Linked DNA regions of Ketobacter alkanivorans. Each later gene encodes a partner of the first gene's protein in a complex. Links are inferred from orthologs where the notes say so. Each region holds a gene or a part of one and is shown on either strand. Other genes may lie near its edges.

Evidence for each region. Proteins that work in one complex are often made in the same cells at the same time.
Region 2: the proteins of mfd (region 1) and uvrA are in contact, whole or in part, in a crystal structure (PDB 4DFC), measured with the Escherichia coli proteins. The link is inferred for Ketobacter alkanivorans from one-to-one orthologs.

The regions. Positions count from the first base shown.
Region 1 is NZ_CP022684.1:741,761-750,680, forward strand. Bases 1,976-6,008 are described here. They hold mfd (transcription-repair coupling factor), read left to right. Parts: upstream 1,976-2,337; coding sequence 2,338-5,808; downstream 5,809-6,008. Other genes in these bases: Kalk_RS02980 (phasin family protein), read right to left, coding at 1,976-2,113; Kalk_RS02990 (CsiV family protein), read left to right, coding at 5,863-6,008. Also shown: Kalk_RS02970 (tetratricopeptide repeat protein), read right to left, coding at 1-670; Kalk_RS02975 (tetratricopeptide repeat protein), read right to left, coding at 788-1,204; more of Kalk_RS02980, read right to left, coding at 1,664-1,975; more of Kalk_RS02990, read left to right, coding at 6,009-6,738; Kalk_RS02995 (S-methyl-5'-thioinosine phosphorylase), read right to left, coding at 6,742-7,470; Kalk_RS03000 (hypoxanthine-guanine phosphoribosyltransferase), read right to left, coding at 7,496-8,053; Kalk_RS03005 (mechanosensitive ion channel family protein), read right to left, coding at 8,050-8,920. UniProt on the Escherichia coli protein: Couples transcription and DNA repair by recognizing RNA polymerase (RNAP) stalled at DNA lesions. Mediates ATP-dependent release of RNAP and its truncated transcript from the DNA, and recruitment of nucleotide excision repair machinery to the damaged site.
Region 2 is NZ_CP022684.1:1,457,070-1,462,881, forward strand. Bases 2,444-5,812 are described here. They hold uvrA (excinuclease ABC subunit UvrA), read left to right. Parts: upstream 2,444-2,783; coding sequence 2,784-5,612; downstream 5,613-5,812. Other genes in these bases: Kalk_RS06195 (MFS transporter), read right to left, coding at 2,444-2,596; Kalk_RS06205 (DUF4397 domain-containing protein), read left to right, coding at 5,724-5,812. In the rest of the region: gspN (type II secretion system protein N), read right to left, coding at 1-570; ssb (single-stranded DNA-binding protein), read right to left, coding at 693-1,181; more of Kalk_RS06195, read right to left, coding at 1,217-2,443. UniProt on the Escherichia coli protein: The UvrABC repair system catalyzes the recognition and processing of DNA lesions. UvrA is an ATPase and a DNA-binding protein. A damage recognition complex composed of 2 UvrA and 2 UvrB subunits scans DNA for abnormalities.

The DNA of each region.
Region 1 (8,920 bases):
GATCATCACTGTTCTGCGCGACACGATATTGAAGGGATTCTACCGTTTCAAAACCTTTCAGTTCCTGTAGAAAAAACAAGCGTGCCAATGTAGCGGCTTTAGCCTTATCGTCACTGATGTTATCCAGAACCTGCTGAGCTTCTTCCAGCCGCTCAACATCCATCAACACCTCCGCCATCAACACCTGGTGTTTAAGCTCCGAGGGCTGCTCTGCAATCGCTGACTGCAATGCTTCTATGGCCTGGTCGTATGCACCCATGCGACGAGCCCTTTCTATCTGGGCAAAAAAGTCGTTGGAGAGGTCTTCTTCCTGGTCATCAGCTTCTGGGGCGTCACCAAGATAAGGTGCGAGTAATGCACGGATTTCCGATTCGGTCTGGGCACCATTCAATTCGCCAGCCAATTGCCCTTGCACGATCAACTTTAATGATGGAACGCCACGAACACCCAGCTGCTGAACCAGCATTTGGTTGGCATCGGCATCGACTTTCGCGAGAATGAACTGGCCCGCATACTCGTGGGCAATTTTTTCAAGAATAGGAGCCAGCGCCTTGCATGGCTCACACCACTCGGCCCAAAAATCCAAAAGCACCGGCATGCGCGCAGAAAACTGCACCACATCATTAATATTCTGCGGGTTTACGTCGACGATGTAATTTGTTTCTGACATGGCTATCCCAATTCACATATTACTAATGCTGTTATTGGGATAGGAGAGTAACCGCACCGCCAGATGGAGTCAAAGAAACTATGCGATGAAGCTACGTTACGAATCTGCGTATCCAGCTTATGCCAAAGCGACTGGGCTACTGTTGCCGGCTTCATCTTCACGCCGACATTCTGACAATACCTCTGCGGCCTGAGCGTGCCCCCGGTCAGCGGCCAAAGCCAGCCAGTGTGTTGCAGCTTTACTGTCCTGATGAGTGAGGCTGCCATCGAAATAGGCCTTACCCAACTGAAACTGGGCTTCGGTATCACCTGCCTTGGCAGCCATACGAATGTATTCGAGCCCACTACGCTTCACTGCCCGCCCGACACCTGAACGATACAAGAGACAGCCCAACTGCGACATCGCGGAAAGATGACCGTGATCAGCAGAATACTGCAACATTTTGAGCGAGAAACGCGACGGATAAATACGCCCGCGCTGATTTTGAATATCGATGATGCGATTCGCTGCGCGAAACGAAAAACGCGCAATCATGCTGCACTCATTGTTAATGCTATCTGCAATCATTTCCCCAACCACTGATCCATTCAAATACAGTACTTATGAAAGCCGGGCCCCAAGCCTGGATTAACAATGGGCGCATAGGCTACTCCCATTAAACTCCGTTGCCAACACGGAATTCATATTTCGATACACTCGATTAATAGACGCGAAAACTATCCACATTTTCTGTGGAAAACTCTGTGGATGTTTTGGTGACAAGACGCCGAAACCTCCAGCAGATCTAACACCCATACAGATTGATCAATATCTAACCAAATAAAATATCCATATTTTTCAATACCTTACGAAAACCAAAGCAAAATATCAGCAAGTTACATCAACTTCTTAACAATATGTGGGAAGTGATACAGCCTGTTAACAACAAGTCGGTTAGGTTTCACTATCTACAGAATGGAGGCATAAAAAAACCGGCTTGAGCCGGTTTTTTTATTATTTGGCGCCGTTGGCAGAGCTGGATCTGCGTTTGACGGCGGCTTTCTCCACCTTACCGAGCAGCTGTTCCAGCTCGGCAATACGCTGATTCAAGTTATCCACATCGGCACGGGTGGGTATGTTCAGTCGATGCAATGCTTTGGAGACCCGCAAATCAAATGCTTTTTCGACCTTCTCCCAAGATCCTGTGGCACGAGCACGTACCGTTTCAACCTTTTCCTTGGCAACATTCAGCGGCTTATCGACAATGGCACGGGTCTTAGCTTCTAGCTTCTCACCATCCTGAACCAGTGAATCAAACAGTTTGCCGCCCTCTTCTTCGGCTTTTGAATACGCACCCAGCCCGGCCAACCAGATTTGATTGGCCGATTCCTTTACGCGATCCGCCATATGTTCTGCTATCTGGCTTACCTGCTTGTCTGATCCTGATGTCTTTTTCTCACCCATGATGATCTCTCTTGCTGTGTTGCACGTACCGAAGCGACAAAATCACGAGGCATCGGTTTAAATGATTCTACATTCGTCATGTGGACGACAATCGTACCACTTTAACAAGCCACTTTAGAATATTCATACTAGATTGATGGACAGCGGGGGTCATGGCCTTCAACCGGAGGGAAAAGCATGTACAATGCGGGCTTTCCTCTGGCGCAAACACCGTACAGCATCCCATGACGATTGATTTTCTTGATAATTTTCCCAGCAAACCCGGCGATCAACGGATTTGGAGCAACCTGAAAGGCAGTGGGCAGGCGTGGGCACTGGCACAGTCCGCCCGCCACCACAAAGGGTTGATTCTGGTGATCACACCGGACACCCAGAGCGCCCTGCAGCTGGAACTGGAAATCCCCTTCTACGCCGATAAAAATCTGGAGCTGCTGACGTTTCCAGACTGGGAAACGCTGCCCTATGACAGTTTCTCCCCCCACCAGGACATAATTTCGCAGCGGCTGGCAACGCTGAATCGGCTGCCAACACTGACTCAGGGCATTCTTATTGTGCCGGTTTCCACACTCATGCACCGCATCGCGCCGCCGTCGTTTCTTGCGAGCCAGACCCTGCTGCTGGACATAGGCCAGAAGTTTGAGCTGCACCTGGTCAGGAAACAACTGGAGCAGGCTGGTTATCGTGCCGTTGACACCGTCTTGGATCATGGCGAATACGCCGTTCGCGGCGCCATCATGGATCTGTTTCCCATGGGCAGCCAAGTGCCCTACCGAATTGAGTTATTTGACGACGAAATCGACACCCTGCGCTCCTTCGACCCCGAGACTCAGCGCTCCATCGATAAAGTTGAGCAAGTCCGCCTGCTGCCAGCCAAGGAATTCCCCCTCCACGATCAAGCCATCAGCGGATTCAAAGAGCGTTTTAAACAACAGTTCGACGCAGATCCCCGCAGCTGCCCTGTGTATCAGGACATAAGCGATGGCATTACCAGTGCCGGTATTGAGTACTATCTGCCTTTGTTCTTTAAAGGTACTGCCACGCTGTTTGACTATTTACCAGACCATACGCTGGCCTTCACACCGGAAACACTGCAAAGCAGCGCCGACCATTTTTGGACTGACTGCAACAATCGCTATGAAGAGCTGCGCTACGACCGTATGCGCCCGATCCTGCCGCCTGCAAACCTGTTTCTGGCCAGCGATGAACTGAACCGTGCCCTCAAAGAATTGCCAAGAGTGAGCGTACGCAGCGGCCTGGGGGAGGTAGATAAAGATCACCACACCGACCTGCCCTTGAGCACCCCTCCCGATCTGCCCATCAACGCCAAAGCCACCAATCCGTTGATGCATGTGGAAGCCTATTGCATGGGGGCCAAGGAGCAACAGCGCAGGATTCTGTTCGTAGCGGAATCTGCCGGCCGACGCGACACCCTGCTGGATCTGCTGCAACGCATCCGCATCAAGCCGAAACCCGCTGAACGGTGGGCCGACTTTCTGGCAGAGAAAAAAGCAGCCGTGATGATCGCTGTGGCACCTTTAAGTGCCGGGCTGGTACTGGATGATCCCAGTGTCTGCGTGATCACTGAATCCCAGCTGTTTGGCAACCGTGTCATGCAGCGCCGTCGTCGCAAACGTGGCGATGACAACGCCGAAAACGTAATCCGCAACCTGACCGAGTTAAATCCCAACGACCCGGTAGTACACATAGATCACGGTGTCGGCCGCTACAAGGGCTTGCAGACACTGGAAATCGACGGCCAGAAACAGGAGTTCCTGACCCTCGAATACGCCAATGAAGCCAAACTCTACGTGCCGGTGTCGTCTCTGCATCTGATCAGCCGCTATTCTGGTGCCAGCGACAGCATGGCACCCTTGCATCGACTGGGTACCGATCAGTGGACCAAGGAAAAACGCAAAGCAGCCGAACAGATTCACGACACCGCGGCTGAACTGCTGAATATTTACGCTCGCCGAGCCGCCAAACCCGGCCATGCATTCGACCTTAACCGCCAGGATTACGAAGCCTTTTGTGAAGGTTTTCCGTTTGAAGAAACCCCGGATCAACAGGCCGCCATCGACGCCGTGATCGCAGACATGACCTCCGATCGACCTACTGACCGTCTGGTGTGTGGCGATGTGGGCTTTGGTAAAACGGAAGTGGCCATGCGCGCTGCCTTCGTCGCCGTACAGACCGGCAAACAAGTCGCCATTCTGGTGCCCACCACTCTGCTGGCGCAACAGCATTACGAGACCTTCAAGGATCGCTTTTCCGACTGGCCAGTACAGGTTGAAGTGTTGTCTCGATTCCGTACCGGTAAAGAGCAAACCAAAGCCCTCAAACTGATTGAAGACGGCAAAGTAGATATCGTGGTGGGTACCCACAAGCTACTGCAGGAAAGCGTTCAATTCAAAAGTCTGGGCCTTATCATCGTGGACGAAGAACACCGTTTTGGCGTGCGTCACAAAGAGCGCCTGAAGGAAATGCGCGCCGATGTGGACATGCTCACCCTGACCGCCACCCCCATTCCCCGTACGCTGAATATGGCGATGTCTGGAGTGCGGGACATGTCCATCATCGCGACACCACCGGCCAAGCGACTTTCCATCAAAACCTTTGTGCGGGAAGACAACAAAGCAGTCACCAAAGAAGCCATCCTGCGTGAACTGTTGCGAGGGGGGCAAGTGTATTTTCTCCACAACGAGGTCAAATCCATTGATCGCCGCGCCGAAGAAATTCAGGCGCTGGTGCCGGAAGCCCGCATCATCGTAGCTCACGGCCAAATGCGGGAGCGGGAGCTGGAACAGGTCATGTCCGACTTCTACCACAAGCGTTACAACCTGCTTATGTGCACCACCATCATCGAGACCGGTATCGACGTACCTTCGGCCAATACCATCATCATCGACCGGGCTGACAAATTCGGGCTGGCTCAACTGCACCAGCTACGAGGCCGCGTGGGCCGATCTCACCACCAGGCTTATGCCTACATGCTCACCCCCAACCCCAAAGCCATCACCGCCGATGCCCGCAAGCGTCTGGAGGCCATTGCCGAAGCCCATGATCTGGGAGCGGGTTTCACGCTGGCCAGTCACGATCTTGAGATTCGTGGTGCCGGTGAGCTGCTGGGAGAAGAGCAAAGCGGCAACATGACCAGTATCGGTTTCTCCCTCTATATGGAGCTGCTGGAAGACGCTGTCAAAGCGATTAAAGAAGGCAAAACCCCGAATCTGGACAAACCGCTTAAGCATGGTGCCGAAATCAATCTACGCATCCCCGCCCTGATCACCGAGGATTACGTGCGGGATGTACACACCAGGTTGATTACGTATAAACGCATATCCAACGCTCGGGATGATGATCAACTGGACGAGTTGCGGGTTGAACTGGTGGACCGATTTGGCTCGCTGCCGGAATCCACCAAAAATCTGTTCCAACTGACCAAAATCAAGCTGCGTGCGCAATCGCTTGGCCTTAGCAAAGTGGATGCAGGCCCAAGGGGCGGTCGGGTCGAGTTTGGGCCGGACACTCAGGTTCACCCACTGACCATCGTAAAAATGGTACAAATTCAGCCCCAGTTCTATAAACTGGACGGTGCCGATAAGCTAAAATTCGCCATAGAGACCGAAACCGCCGAGCAGCGGCTGGACATGATTAACGAACTGCTGCAAAAACTCAGCGCTGGCCCCAAAGGGTAACGCTTTCACACTATCAATATTGATATTTAACGCCGGTTGAGCATGACATCACGCATGAAGAACACCAGACCCCATATTGCCCTGTCCCTTTGCAGCCTGTTGCTGATGCTGCCCGTTTCAGCAACGTCAGCCACCCCCGACGAGGCAACAATAACGCCCTGGTATGAAGTCTCTCTGGTGATTTTCAAGCATCGTAACAGCCCTACGGGCAATGAAAGATGGCCCACGCCGGACACGCTGAACATTTCGTTTCCCCACGGCATTCTGGAGCTTGAACCCGCGCTGGAGCCAGCAACAACCGGTGATGGCAAGACTGGACCAGTTGAGCAGGCAGCGATCCCCTTCCGCAACTCAAAGCCCACAGATGTAGGATTTCAACAGGCCCTGCGCAGCATTCAGCTCAGCTCTAACTATGAGATCATGACCAGCGCCAGCTGGAAACAACCCGCACTGGACAAAGAACAAGCTATTCCTGTACTGATTCAGGCAGGTGACGAGTTTGGTGGTTACTTTGAGCTGGAAGGCAGCGTAACCCTGACCGTATCCCGCTATCTACACATGAAGGCTGACCTGTGGCTGTCAGAGTACATCCAGCAAGTGGAAATGATCGCTCCGTGGTGGGAAAGCACTAACACCGTGGCCGACAGTTTTGGTGGGGATTTTGATCCGTCTGAACCCAGCGCAGCGCCCGCCTATCAGGATATCGATTTTGGCAGCCAGCCCAGCTACTCAGAAACCGTGACCCGTTATGAATCGGTGCGCACAGTGGTGCTGAATGAGTCACGCCGAATGCGCAGCGGTGAGTTGCACTATCTGGACAACCCCATGTTTGGCCTGCTGGTTAAGGTGGTGCCCTATGAGCCATCCACCACACCAGCAAGCGACGCCCCAGAGAGCATGATGGATGCCACCCCGATCAGCCTGCGCTAACGGTTAACTTAAAAACTGCGCAATGATGGCCCGAGCGTTGCCCATGCCATTATTGATGGCCTGTTCAATGTCTTCCATGGTTATAATGCCATCGCTTCGCCCCGCCGCCATATTCACCACCAAAGACAGGCAGGCATACTCAAGATCGGCCTCACGGGCCAGCGATGCTTCCGGCATTCCGGTCATGCCAACAATGTCACAACCATCCCGCTCCAAACGATTAATCTCTGCGATGGATTCCAGGCGCGGCCCTTGGGTGGCTGCGTACACACCACCATCGTGAATCTTGATATTCAGTTTACCGGCAGCTGCCAATAAGCCCTGACGCAAACGCTCCGTATAGGGAAACGTAAAGTCGACATGAATTACATTGCCCTGACCTGCAAACGTAAACTCGCGCCCCCAGGTATAGTCGATGATCTGATCCGGTATCACCAGGCTCTCTGCATCCATTGCGGCATTAATACCTCCCACTGCGTTAACGGCGATGATCTCGCTCACGCCAACCTGCTTCAGGGCCTGAATATTGGCGCGGTAGTTCACCTGATGGGGAGGCACGGTATGACCTTTGCCATGGCGAGCCAGAAACACTACATCCTGCTGACCAAAACGCCCAAATTCCAATGGAGCAGAAGGCGCTCCGTAGGGAGTGTCCACTACTCTGGACTCAGTCCGTTCCAAACCTTCCAGTTCAGTCAGGCCAGTCCCCCCTACTATTGCAATCAAACTCATGCCAGCAACACCTCAATTACGTCTTTTATAAGCCTTTAACTGCGTAGATGCCGTCGGCATTGCGCAAATAACCTTTGTAATCCATGCCATAACCGAACACAAATCGATCCGGCACCTCAAGACAGGTGTAATCTGCCTTAAAACCGGGCTCGTATTTTCGATCATGAACCTTGTCAACCAGCACGGCACAATGCAGCGACGCGACACTTTGGGTTTTGAAGCTCTCCAAAATTTTATGCAGTGTCTGGCCTTCATCCAGGATGTCATCCACCACCAGTACATGACGCCCTTCCAGGCTGTGTTGAGGCAACACCTTCCACAACAACTCCGATCCCGATGTTTCCATGCCATAGCGGGTGGCATGAATGTAATCCATCTCCAGTGGAAAACGCAGACTCATCATCAAGCGAGCGCCAAACATAAGCCCACCTTTCATAACCACCAACACCAATGGGTTCTTATCCGCCAGATCGACCTCAATTTTCTGGGCTACGGCTTCAATCGCCCGATCGATCTGCTGCTCGGTCCAGATACAATCGGCTTCCCGCCAAATAGCATCCACTTCTGCTACTGTCACGCTCATGCTGGCTCCTCTGTCTTAACGGTACGGCTGTCTTGGGCGACCCCTTCGATCACATGCAAAGTCTGCGTTGGGAAGGCAAACTCAGCGCCATGCTCCTGCACTATTTCAGCAACTTTAAACAACACATCCTGCTTCACTTCATGGAATTTGACCCAATTGGTGGTGACCGTCATGCAGTAAATAAAAAAGTCCAACGAGGAGGCGCCATACTGATTAAAGTTCACAATCAACGTTTGGTTGTGATCAACTTCAGGATGTTCTGCAAGCATGGCTTTCACGGCACTGACAATGCTCGGTAACTTGGCAACATCATCGTATCGCACCCCCATGGTTTCATAGATCCGACGGTGGCTCATACGGGACGGATTCTCCAGCGCAATACTGGTAAAGGTAGAATTCGGCACATAAAGCGGACGCTTATCAAACGTGCGAATAACGGTAAGACGCCAGCCAATGTGCTCGATGGTACCTTCGATATTGCGATCCGGTGAGCGCACCCAATCACCAACAGAAAAAGGCCGATCCAGATACACCATCAAACCGCCAAAAAAGTTGGCCAACAGATCCTTGGCTGCAAAGCCCACTGCGATGCCACCGATACCACCAAAGGCCAACACACCAGACACCGAGATGCCCATCGACTGGGCAATCACCAGACCACCGGTGATAATCACCGATAAGCGCAGCAGTTTGGCTAAGGCCGTTACCGTGGTTTCATCTAAAGGCTGCTGGGTATAACCGGGCGTTTTCAGCAGCTCTTCGGCTTTGGAAATCATACGGATCACAAACCATAACACCACACTGATAATCATCACCAGAAAGGCAGGTTTTACGAGGTTGTTAATGGACTCATCCATCATGGGCTCC
Region 2 (5,812 bases), 720 kb from region 1 along the record:
GTTGCCCTCTTCTTCACGAACTTGCCCGTTTACTGGAGGAAAATCAATAGGATTGCGGGAACCGCGCCCCGGAGCAGTCACCGAACCACCACTCCAGCTAATCATACCTTCTGCGGTCGTGATGGTGGTTCCGGACAGGTTTATATTGACCTCATCGACCTTGAGCACGCCGGAGGCTGAAATACCGAATTCCCTGAGGGACTGATCCAGCATGGAAGCCTGTACGTCACCATTTAGGTGCGTGATGCCTTTGCCCCACAAACCCCAATGGCCACCACCGGTGATCTGAAAAGCATTACCTTCAAGGTGCAATCCAACCGCCAATTCTCCCAACAGCAGGCGATAGCCTTTGAGCCGCCAATCCAACACCACAGGCCCTTGCAACACGGGGGTTCGCACATTGGCCAACGCATATCCGTTCCAAACCGTGCCGCCAACCCGTTCCACCTGCAACGGAGAACCTTGGAGCGATCCGGATACGGCATTCCACAGAAGACTGGCGGGCAACAGTGCGATAGCAAAAACAATGCAGGAAAGCACGCCTACAAGAATCAGATTGCGTATTTTCATGGCTCGGGACGGAAGGGAGTCCCTCTCCTTAACTTCTAGCTTATTCTTATTAGTTTACGCCAAGAGGCCAGCTTAACATACTTTGTTAACCCGGCCCCATTGCCAGAGAGGACATAATTTACTTAGAACGGGATATCGTCTTCAAAATCTGAACCCGCAGGTGACGGGCTGGGAGCACTGCTGCTGGCCGCAGGTGCAGGGGCTGAGCCCCGCGCTTCAGGCATCTGGTCATAACCGGAAAATCCATCATCCGAGCCACCGCCAGCACCACCACGAGAATCCAGCATTTGCATTTCAGACGCCACGATTTCCGTGGTGTAACGATCCGAGCCGCTCTGATCCTGCCATTTACGGGTGCGCAGGGCACCTTCGATATACACTTTGGTGCCCTTTTTTAGATATTCGCCAGCAATCTCAGCCAAGCGATTGAAAAACACCACCCGATGCCATTCCGTGCGCTCCTGCATCTGGCCTGAATTCTTGTCTTTCCAGGTTTCACTGGTGGCAATTGAAATGTTAGTCACAGCACCGCCACTGGGCAGATACCGAGTTTCAGGCTCCTGCCCCAGATTGCCCACCAAAATTACCTTGTTCACTCCGCGTTGTGCCATGAGAATCTCCCGTTATAGCAATGCTTATTCTGTATTCAGGCCGGTTCGGCCTGACTTTGTAATGTCGGTTGAGACAATCGCATCAATTGTTCTCTATCCAGACGCGCGTTGTCCACCTTTAAATAGGCGGCCCGATCTTCCTCAATCACCACGGCCTCCTCAACCCCAACGACCGTCATCAAGCGTGATGCCCAAACACCAGAGTCCAGATCGCCTTCCCCGGACAATGGCAAAGTCACACTTTGCAGGTAGGGTGGCTGCTTCATACCCAGCGCAAACAACAGCCAAACCGCTGCCATGCCACTGGCCATCAGATAGACAGCGCCATCGCCATAATGACCCATCAACCATCCGCCACCGGCCCCTCCTACAAACGCGCCCAGGAACTGACAGGAAGAGTACACCCCCATCGACGTGCCCTTAAAGCCAGGAGCCGCCAGTTTGCTGACCAGAGAAGGCAATAACGCCTCCAGCAGATTAAACCCCCAGAAAAACACAAACAAACCCGCCGCAATGGACCAGACACTGTCATGCCACTGACTGAGAGAAAACAGCGATAACACCAGCAACACGATGGCCACCAGAAAGACCTGCTTAATTTTGCGGGCTTTCTCTGCCACGATCATCATCGGTAACATTAAGACAAACGACAGGAAAAGAATGGGCAAATAAACCACCCAATGCTGCTCCTTCGCAATGGCAGCATTATTGAGCAACCAACCCGGCAGCACCACAAAAGACGCCGTCAACATCATGTGCAGCACGAATACGCCCAGATCCAGGCGCAACAAATCAGCATCCTTCAATACATCCGAGAACTGCGCCATCACAGGCCGCGTATCCCGATACACCCGCCGCATATCCGGTGAAGGCACAACCCACAACGTCAAGGCTATCCCCAGCCCCGCCAACACGGCAGTAAAGATAAACAGGCCTTCCAGCTGGAACCAACCCGACAGGACAGGCCCCACCACCAGCGCCAGCGCAAACGACATACCGATACTGGCACCCACCATGGCCATGGCCTTGGCTCGTTGATCATCCCTGGTTAAATCCGTCAGCAGGGCCATGATGGCACTGGCTATGGCACCGGCACCCTGCAAGGCACGCCCGGCAATAACCCCATATATAGAATCTGCCTCGGCCGCCACCAGGCTGCCGACCAAAAACACCAGCAAGCCCATGACAATCACAGGCTTACGCCCAATGCGATCGGACAACAAGCCAAACGGGACCTGCAACATGGCCTGGGTCAGCCCATAGGCTCCGATGGCCAAGCCGATCAAGCCAGGTGTAGCGCCAACCAAACTTTCGCCATAGAGCGCAAATACCGGCAAGATCATGAACAATCCCAGCATTCTCATTGCAAACAGGCTAGCGAGGGACCAAGTGGCCCTAATTTCAAAGGAATTCATAACAGCTTTATACAACCAAACAGGGCGATGATTCTATCACCTATGGCCCAGCTCTCGTAGAGCCATGAACGACTATCCGTCCACTTATTCCTCATATTCAAACTTCAAGCTGAACAAGGCCCAATGCCGCTAGTGTGACCAACCCAATATCTCTATACTTGCGGGTTTATTTTGCAGGGGGTTACTGATGGACACCATTCAAGTTCGCGGAGCACGTACGCACAACCTGAAAAACATCAACCTGGACATTCCCAGGGACAAGTTCATCGTAATTACCGGGCTGTCCGGTTCTGGCAAATCATCCCTGGCCTTCGACACCCTCTACGCCGAAGGCCAGCGCCGTTATGTGGAATCTCTATCCACCTATGCCCGCCAGTTCCTGTCTCTGATGGAGAAGCCCGATGTAGACCACATCGAAGGCCTCTCTCCTGCCATCTCCATCGAGCAAAAAAGCACGTCACACAACCCGCGATCCACCGTGGGCACCATCACCGAGATCTACGATTACCTGCGTCTGCTCTACGCTCGGGTAGGCACACCCCGCTGCCCGGATCACGATCTACCGCTGGAAGCCCAGACCATCAGTGAGATGGTCGACGAGGTCATGGCGCTGCCCGGCGACAAACGCTACATGCTGTTGGCACCCGTGATCCAGGATAAGAAAGGTGAACACCTGCACCTGTTTGAAGAATTAAGAGCAGACGGCTTCATCCGCGCCCGCATCGACGGCATCGTGGTAGACCTGGATCAGCTGCCCAAAATCGACAAGAAAAAGAAACACACCATTGAAGTGGTAGTGGATCGATTTAAAGTTAAAGAAGACATGGGGTTACGTCTGGCAGAATCGTTTGAAACCGCCATCAACCTCGCCGGCGGTACCGCCGTCGTCACCAATATGGATGACGAAAAAGAATCCCTGCTGTTTTCCTCCAAATTTGCCTGCCCGGTCTGTAACTACAACCTGAGCGAACTGGAACCGCGGCTGTTCTCATTCAATAACCCGGCCGGAGCCTGCAGCACCTGTGACGGGCTCGGCGTCAACCAATTCTTCGACGAAGACGCCATCGTGGTATCCGCAGACCTCAGCCTGGCGGAAGGCGCTATCAAAGGCTGGGATCGCCGCAGCGTCTATTACTTCCAAATGCTCAAATCCCTGGCGGAGCACATCGGCTTCGACATCGACAAACCGTTCGGAAAACTGACCAAAAAAGCCCGCAGCATCATATTACAAGGCACCGGAAACGATCCTGTTCCATTCCGCTACCTGAACGATAGGGGCGATGTCATTACCCGCAACCACCCTTTCGAAGGCATCATTCCCAATATGGAGCGCCGCTACCGGGAAACAGAATCCGATGCCGTACGGGAAGAGCTGGCCAAATACCTCAGCATAGCGGACTGCCAAAGCTGTCACGGCTCCCGCCTGAACCGTGCCGCTCGCAACGTCTACATCGAATCCGTGCCGCTGCCTGAGGTGGTGAAATTGCCAGTAGGAGACGCCCTCACCCACTTCAAAGCGCTCAAACTAACAGGCAAAAAAGGCGAAATTGCCGAGAAAATACTCAAAGAAATCCGCGAGCGCCTGCAGTTTCTGGTAAATGTCGGCCTCGAATACCTCTCCCTCAACCGCAAAGCAGAAACCTTATCCGGTGGCGAAGCCCAACGAATTCGACTGGCTAGCCAAATCGGTGCCGGACTGGTAGGGGTTCTCTATATCCTCGACGAACCCTCCATAGGCCTGCACCAACGCGACAATGAGCGCTTACTGGCCACCCTCACGCGCCTGCGGGACATGGGTAATACCGTTATCGTGGTAGAGCACGACGAAGACGCCATCCGCGCTGCAGACTTCATCATCGACATCGGCCCAGGTGCAGGCGTACACGGCGGCGAAGTGCTCCGCGCCGGCAGCCTCGAGCAAATCATGTCATGCCGCAAATCCATCACTGGCCAGTATCTGAAAGGCACCAAGGCCATCGAGATTCCTGCCCAGCGCACCAGCAATGACCCAGATCGCCAACTACAAATTCACGGCGCCCACGGCAACAACTTGCAGAACGTAAACCTAAGCCTGCCCGTGGGCCTGATGACCTGCGTAACCGGTGTATCCGGCTCAGGCAAATCCACACTGATTAACGGCACTTTATTCCCACTGGCGGCCACACTACTGAATGGCGCAACCACTCTGAAACCGGCCCCTTACGGAGAATTCCACGGTATCGACCACTTCGACAAAGTAGTCGACATAGACCAAAGCCCAATCGGCCGAACCCCCCGATCAAACCCCGCAACCTATACAGGCCTGTTTACACCCATTCGCGAACTGTTTGCAGGCACTCAGGAAGCGCGCTCACGAGGCTATACGCCGGGCCGTTTCAGTTTTAACGTCAAGGGTGGTCGCTGCGAAGCCTGTCAGGGCGATGGCGTCATTAAAGTAGAGATGCACTTTTTGCCTGACATGTACGTACCCTGCGATATCTGCAAGAGCAAACGCTACAACCGAGAGACCCTCGAGATTCGCTATAAAGGCAAAAACATAAGCGAGCTACTGGATATGACAGTAGAAGACGGCCTGGAGTTCTTTGAAAACGTCCCGGTTATCGCGCGCAAACTGCAAACCCTGGTGGACGTCGGCCTGTCCTATATCCGCCTCGGACAATCAGCAACCACCCTTTCCGGTGGCGAAGCCCAGCGCATCAAACTGTCCAAGGAGCTTTCCAAACGGGACACGGGCAAAACACTTTATATACTTGACGAACCCACTACCGGCCTTCATTTCCACGACATACAACAATTGCTGACCGTACTGCATCGTCTGCGCGACAAAGGCAACACCGTCGTCATCATCGAACACAACCTCGATGTGATTAAAACAGCAGATTGGATAGTGGATTTAGGGCCAGAGGGAGGCAGCGGTGGTGGTCAGATAATCGCCGAAGGAACACCGGAACAGGTAGCAAAACTAAAAAAATCCCACACCGGTCGCTTCCTCAAGCCGCTCCTGGAAAAAAAATAGCTGCGTTCACAACTCGTTCACGCCAGACTCACGCAACGTTGACGCGCACCAGCGCATAGTCACTGCAAGCCTCGGAGCAATGGTTGCTCCGAGACCAACAGGAGAACGACTATGCATAAGATAACCACACTCAGTGCCGCCATCGCATCCACCCTCGTACTCACCGGTTGTGATGACGAAAAATACGACAAATTCTTCCC